2 regions of the Antribacter sp. NEAU-D49 genome follow, and region 1 is predicted to be linked to the other one. Evidence: predicted binding sites of a transcription regulator. Region 1 holds the regulator's gene; the other holds the start of a gene.
The links. Region 1 encodes LexA, which represses DNA repair genes until DNA is damaged. Its sites were predicted from a motif close to TCGAACANNTGTTCGA; they were not measured.

Region 1 (3,401 bases):
TGGAAGGGCCTGGACGTGGGGAGCCCGTTCGACTACCCGCGGCAGGGCATCCTCTACATCGCCCGGCACCTGCCGGCCCCCGGTCGAGAGCCCACCACCGAGGCGCAGCTCGACGAGATCGCCGAGCTCGTCGGGGCCGCGGGCGGCCGCACGCTCGGGCTCTTCTCCTCCCGCCGGGCTGCCACGGCGGCGGCGGAGGCGATGCGTGAGCGGCTCGACGTCCCGATCCTGTGCCAGGGCGACGACCAGCTCCCCACGCTCGTCCGGGAGTTCGCCGAGGACCCGGCCACCTGCCTGTTCGGGACGTTGTCGCTGTGGCAGGGCGTCGACGTGCCGGGACCGTCGTGCCAGCTCGTGCTCATCGACCGCATCCCGTTCCCGCGGCCTGACGACCCGGTCAAGGCCGCCCGCGCGCGGGCCGTCGAGCAGGCGGGGGGCAACGGCTTCATGGCCGTCTCGGCGGCGCACGCCGCGCTGCTCCTGGCGCAGGGCGCGGGACGGCTCGTCCGGACCACCGCCGACCGCGGGGTGGTCGCCGTCCTGGACCCGCGGCTGTCGACCGCCCGCTACGCGTCGTTCCTCACGCGGTCGATGCCCGGCTTCTGGCCCACGAACGACCCGGCCCTGGTCCGCGCTGCGCTCACCCGGCTCGACACCTAGCCTGAACGGGACCTCGCGAACCGTCCGGACCTGTCCGAGGAGGACCTCTTGAACGCAGCCGTCCCAGGAACGCACGGATCCGGCCGGACCACCAAGCTGGCGGTCGTCGGCGCGGGCGCCGTGGGCTCGACCCTGGCGTACGCGGCGCTCGCACGCGGCTCGGCCCGGACCATCGCGCTGATGGACGTCAACAAGGCCAAGGTCGAGGCCGAGGTGCTCGACCTCCGGCAGGGCCTCATGTTCACGCCCCAGGCGGAGGTGATCGGGTCCGACGACGTCGCGGTGTGCGAGGGCGCCGACGTGGTGGTGGTGACCGCGGGGGCCAAGCAGAAGCCCGGCCAGACGCGGCTCGACCTGGCCGAGGCGACGATCGCGCTCACGCGCAAGATCCTGCCCGGGCTGGTCGAGGTGGCACCCGACGCCGTCTACGTCATGGTCACCAACCCCGTCGACGTGGTGACCTACGCGGCCCTCAAGATGTCGGGGCTGCCCCGTGAGCGTCTCTTCGGGTCCGGGACGGTGCTGGACTCCTCACGGCTGCGGGTGGTGCTCGCCGAGCGGTGCGGCGTCGCCGTGGGCAACGTGCACGCGTACATCGCGGGGGAGCACGGTGACTCCGAGATCGCCCTGTGGAGCTCGGCCACGATCGCGGGCGTGCCGCTGCTGGAGTGGACGCCCTTCGCGGGCTCGTCGCCGCTCGACGCCCAGGCCCGGGAGGACGTGCACCGCGACGTCGTGGACTCCGCCTACCGGATCATCGCCGGGAAGGGCGCCACCAACTATGCCGTGGGGCTCGCGGCCACCCGGATCATCGAGGCCGTCCTCAACGACGAGCACCGGGTGATGCCGGTGTCGTCGCTGCTCGACGACTTCTACGGCATCAGCGACGTGTGCCTCTCGGTGCCGTCGCTCGTCGACCGGCGGGGCGTCACGGAGAACGTTCCGGTGCCGCTGTCGGACGAGGAGCTTGCCGGCCTGCGCGCGTCGGCGGAGAGCATGCGGGCGGTGCAGAAGCGGTTCGGGCTGTAGGACGAGGAAGGCGCCGGGGCAGTGCGTTCGTCGCACCGCCCCGGCGCTTCCCGTCCCTTCAGAGGCTGCGCAGGACCGCCACGACCCGGCCCAGCACCTGCGCGTCGTCGCCCGGGATGGGGCTGTACGCCGCGTTGTGGGGCAGCAGCCAGATGTGCCCGTCCGCCTTCTTGAACGTCTTGACGGTGGCCTCGCCGTCGATCATGGCCGCCACCACCTCGCCGTTCTCGGCCACCGGCTGGCGGCGCACCACCACCCAGTCACCGTCGCAGATCGCGGCGTCGATCATGGAGTCACCGGCCACCTTGAGCAGGAACAGCTCGCCGTCGCCCACGAGCTGGCGGGGGAGCGGGAACACGTCCTCGACCAGCTGCTCGGCCAGGATGGGGCCACCGGCCGCGATGCGGCCGACGAGCGGCACGTACGACGGCGACGGCAGCCGCTCGTCGTCGCTCGCCGTGGCTGCGCCCCAGTGCTGCTCGGCGGGCGCCGGCGTGCCGGCGGAGGTGTTCGAGCCGCCCGGGTCCACGACCTCCATCGCCCGCGGGCGGTTGGGGTCGCGCCGGAGGAAGCCCTTGCGCTCGAGCGCCATGAGCTGGTGCTTCACGCTTGAAGGGCTCGCCAGCCCCACCGCCTCACCGATCTCGCGCATCGTCGGCGGGTAGCCCCGGGTCTCGACAGAGTGCTGGATGGTCTCGAGCACACGCCGCTGGCGCGGCGTCAGCCGGTCGGCCGCGGCGCCGAGCTCGCGCACCTCGGCGAGCCCCTCCCCGGCCGGGGTCTCCCTGTCGAGCGTGGCGACACTGCTCAGGGCAGCGTCCACGGCCGTGCCGCCGTCGTTGCCGTCGCGTCCGGTCATGACTGAACCCCTCCTGCCCGCGCCGCGCCCGTGTGACGCCGCACCGAATGTGATGCCGCCTACCTGGTGCCACCTGTCGCCAATCCGACATATGTCACCTCGTTGCGCCTCCCACTCTAGGTCACGCTCCGCAATCCATCAAACGAATGTTCGAGCGTGTCTCGACACGGGCGGTCGGTCGTGCTACACAATGGTACGAGCGTTCGACGAACAAGCGTTCTACGCACGTCAGTTCGATCCACGATGGAGGAAGTCATGGGGGCGACGACCATGAGCCCGGCCCGGAGCACCGCGAAGGTGCGTCCGCACCGGGGCGAGCGGCACCTGTACCTCGTCCCGCCGGCCGCGGAGGCCCCGCGGCAGCGGCCTCGGGTCGTGCACCGCGCCGGTGAGCGGCCCTCCGCTGTGCGGCCCGTGCCGACGCCGGCTCCGGTGCCGGCTCCGGCTCCCGAGACCGCGCCGGCTGCGCAAGGGCTCGCGACCCGGCTCGGGCTCGACGGCCTGCGGCTGACCCGTCGCGGTCGTGCGGTCCTGGTGCTGCTCGCGGCGCTCCTCCTCGCCCCGGCTGCCACCTGGGGCGCCACGGCGGTGGCCAGCTCCGCGGAACCTGGCGTCGAGGTTCAGGTGCACGCCGTCCAGCCGGGCGAGTCGCTCTGGGACTACGCCGCCGCGCTCACCGCTCCCGGCGAGGATGTCCGCTCGGCGGTCGCGCGGATCCAGGACCTCAACGACCTGGACGACGCCACGCTCCGCGTCGGTCAGGTGCTCCTCCTGCCGGTGGAATGAGTCACACGGTGGCGGGCGACCAGCCGATATGTTGCGTCGATGTTGCACGGGGGTGGTTTGCCCGCTT
Region 2 (3,401 bases), on a different contig from region 1:
GTCGAACGTGACGGTGTGGTCCAGGTCCGCGGTGGTGCCGGGCCGGTCGCACTGGGGGAACTGGCAGGTGTGGTCCCGGGTGATGACCGCGGCGCGCAGCACCGGGCCGGGAGCGTAGGTGTGGGTGGAGTGGTCGGTGAGGATGCCGGTGATCGGGTCGGTGAGCAGCCGTTGCCAGGTGCCGGTTGCAGGGCCGGCGCCGGTGGGTGGTGCGGCGAGCAGGGCGGCGGTGTCGGCGTCCACGGGGCCGTACCCGTCCAGGTATCCGGGCTCGTCGTCGCGTCCCAGCAGGGTCGAGGCCGCGACCGTGACGCGGATCGTGGGACGTACCGGCAGGACCGTGACCTGCACGGGTCCAGGCGGGGTCTCCTCGCCGGTTCGGGTCTCCTCTCCGGGCCCGGCGTCCCCCGGCTGCGTGTGCGGCTCGGTGGGCAGGATGAGGCGGCCGGTCAGGACGGCGGTGAGGACGTCGGCGCGGGCCTGGGGCAGGGTGCGGTCCTTGCCGGCTCGTTTCAGGGCACGGCCGGCGCTGTCCAGGGTGTCCCATACCGCGGTCGCGTCGGCGGCGGGGAGCAGGGCCGAGAGCCAGGCCATGGTGCCGCCCTCGACCGGGTCGAGGTAGACCGCGCGCCCGTCGTGGTCGTGGCGGGCGACCTCGGCGGGGGTGAGGTGACGGCGGGCGTGGGCGCGCATCCGGTCCCTCACCCAGGAGCGTGAGTGCGCTGCGGCCTGGGGCAGCACGTCGGCGATGGCCTGCGCCCGCTGCTCGACGGTCAAGGTGGTGCCCGCGGTCAGGACCAGGTCCGTCTTGACGACGTCGATCTCGCCGCTGACCAGGGCGGTGGCTACCTGCGGATGGCGGGCCAGGCCCGCGCCGCGGGCCATGACCCGGTCGGCCTCACCGGTCGGGACCCGAAGGCGCGCGCCGAGCTCGACCGCGGCGTGGGCCTGCTGGGCCGACCAGCCCCGACGCCGGCCGAGCTCGGCGGCGACCGTGGCCTGAGCCGCCGTCGCCCAGCCGACCAGCCTCGCCCAGGCGGCGGCCACGTCCAGCAGCGTCGCCTCGTCCGCGTCCGCCAGCACAGCGCGATCGCCCGAGCCCGTGACCGTACCGGCCACGCTGCCAGCCACGGCGCCGACCACGGGACCGGTCACCGCCTCCAGCAGCTCGGCAAGCCCCGCCCCTGCGGGCACGCCCGCCAGCGCCGCCACCGAGGCCGGGCGGCCGCCGTCGGGCACAGGGGCCGGGCGGCCGCCGTCGGGCACCGCCGTACGCATCCGGAGAACCACCGGCGACCACCCCCGACCAGGCCAGACCGGGCCGCCACGCGGCCCGCGCCGGACCCCCTGCCCGACACCCCAACCCTAGTCGAACACCCGTGCCACAGCAACATATATGCAGGCTGGTGCACAAGTATTCGGGAGCCGGTGGCCGGTTCGCGGCTCAGGCCTCCAGCCGGCGGATCACCACGCTCGGCGTCGTCGCGGCAGACCCGCCCGGCGCCGACGAGACCGTCTCCGGGATGCGGACGTCCACGAGCCGGGCCCGGCCCTCGCCGAAGATGCTGAACTCGTCGCCGGGCGAGATCACGATCTTCGCCGTCTCGCCGCCCTCGCCCTGGATGGTCAGGCGGGCGATCAGGCCGGTCTCCCGGCGGACCGCCGTCATGACGCCGATGGTCGTGGCGCCGATCCTGGCCCGGGAGGCCAGCGGGATGACCACGTCGTCCTGCTGGGCGTCGGCTGCGTTCTCGGTCATGTCGTCTCCTTGCTGCGTGTCAGTCACCGGGCTTCTCGCTCACCACGACATTGCTGAAGTTCTTCTTGAACTCCTCCTCCGTGAGCGTCACGTAGTGAGGCTCACCCGCGTTGGGACCCCACGGGTTCATGAGCCGGACGTTCCCGTCCTCGTCCACGCTGTCCACCATGTAGGCGTGACCACCCACGATGTCGTCATGGTCCACGTCCTTCGGCGTCCAGGCGACCACGGGCTTCCCGTCGGCCAGGTCGTCACGGATCTCGCCGGTGCTGCGCTCGTTCCAGGGCAGGAACGCGTCCGTGGAGTACTCGTCGGCGTCCTTGCCCGTCATCATCTTCATCATGTCCTGCGGCCACTGGGACTGGATGTTGTCGTAGCCGCCTCGGAACTGCGCGGCGGCCTTCTCGTAGATGCTCACCCAGGCGGGGTTGCCGTCCGCGCCCATGGCCGCGGGGTCGATGAGGCTCCCCTCGACCTTGACCTCCACCGGGTTGCCGTCCTCGTCGTAGAGGGTGACGGTGTAGGTGTTGGTGTCCGCGTCGTACTTCATGTGCTCCTGGAGCCACTCGGGGTCCGCCTTGGCCATCGCCGCGGCCGACGCGAGCAGGCTGCAGTCACCCATCTGGCCCTGGGAGATGTTGTCGGGCCGGAACTCGTCCTCGTCCAGGTCCACGGGGTCGATGGGCTTGTGCTCGCCGTTGTCGGTCGGGTTGCCCTCGGTCGACTGGGGTGCGCCGTTCCCGCCGGCACCGCCGCCGGCACCACCACCGGCTCCGCCCGCGCCGCCGCCGCCGTTGCTCTTGCGCTCCTGCGCCTCGGCGTTCGCCGCGAGACGGGTCGCCATGTCGGCGAGCGCCGCGCCCGCCGCGGCGATGGCCGGGCGGTGCTGACCGCGCCACTCGGACACGAACGCCTCCCGGTTGGGCCCCTTCCAGGGCGCGCTCGCCACAGCGGGGTCGACAGAACGCGGCACGTCCTGCAGGTCCTCGCCCCAGGAGCCGAGACGTCGTCCCAGCTCCCGGAGCTGCTGGACGTCCGCTCCCCAGAACTCGCTCATATGGTCTCCGTGCGGGGTAGGGCGCGGCGGTGGCCGCGCGTGCAGTACTTTCGGGATGGTTCAGAACGATCTCGACGCGCGGGGGAACGACGATGCCGAAGACCGACCACACCAGCGGCCTGGCTCTGGCCTGCGCGGCACTGGCCGTCGGGATGCTCAGCGGGTGCACCGCCCAGGCCGACCCGCCCGGCGACGTCACCACGCCGCTCCCGCCGGTCGAGGACCCGGTGGCCCAGGTGGAGCTCGACGACGCCGAGGCGCACTACGGCGACCTCCTGCGGGAGGTCACGGGCGTGGTCGACGGCGCGACGGGCTCCCCCGCCGAGTGGACCCCGGAGTACGAGGCCTCGGCGGCCGCGTCCGACGCCGGGTGCGCGTTCTCGTCCGAGCGGCTCCGCGCCGACGTCGACGTGGACGCGGCCACCTGGTCCGAGATCGCCGACGCCGTGGCCCCCGTCCTGGCGGAACGCGGCTTCGCGGAGCCGGTCGAGGGCGACGGCACAGGCGGCTGGCTCTCGCTGTCGGCCCAGGACCCGTCCGGTGCCGTCTTCGAGCTGCGCTCGAAGGGGCGGGTCGACGTCGACG

Region 2: AC060K_RS13955 (HNH endonuclease signature motif containing protein) is a predicted target of LexA. The motif match lies at 1,370-1,385, and genes of this name have one in related genera.

The regions. Positions count from the first base shown of each region.
Region 1 covers NZ_JBXTSN010000003.1:110,685-114,085, reverse strand. The annotation lists gene AC060K_RS03870 (ATP-dependent DNA helicase) at 1-660, shown strand, start outside; gene AC060K_RS03865 (L-lactate dehydrogenase) at 709-1,689, shown strand; gene lexA (transcriptional repressor LexA) at 1,748-2,548, opposite strand; gene AC060K_RS03855 (LysM peptidoglycan-binding domain-containing protein) at 2,804-3,334, shown strand.
Region 2 covers NZ_JBXTSN010000017.1:17,821-21,221, forward strand. The annotation lists gene AC060K_RS13955 (HNH endonuclease signature motif containing protein) at 1-1,278, opposite strand, end outside; gene AC060K_RS13960 (hypothetical protein) at 1,445-1,759, opposite strand; gene AC060K_RS13965 (C2 family cysteine protease) at 1,779-2,816, opposite strand; gene AC060K_RS13970 (hypothetical protein) at 2,909-3,401, shown strand, end outside.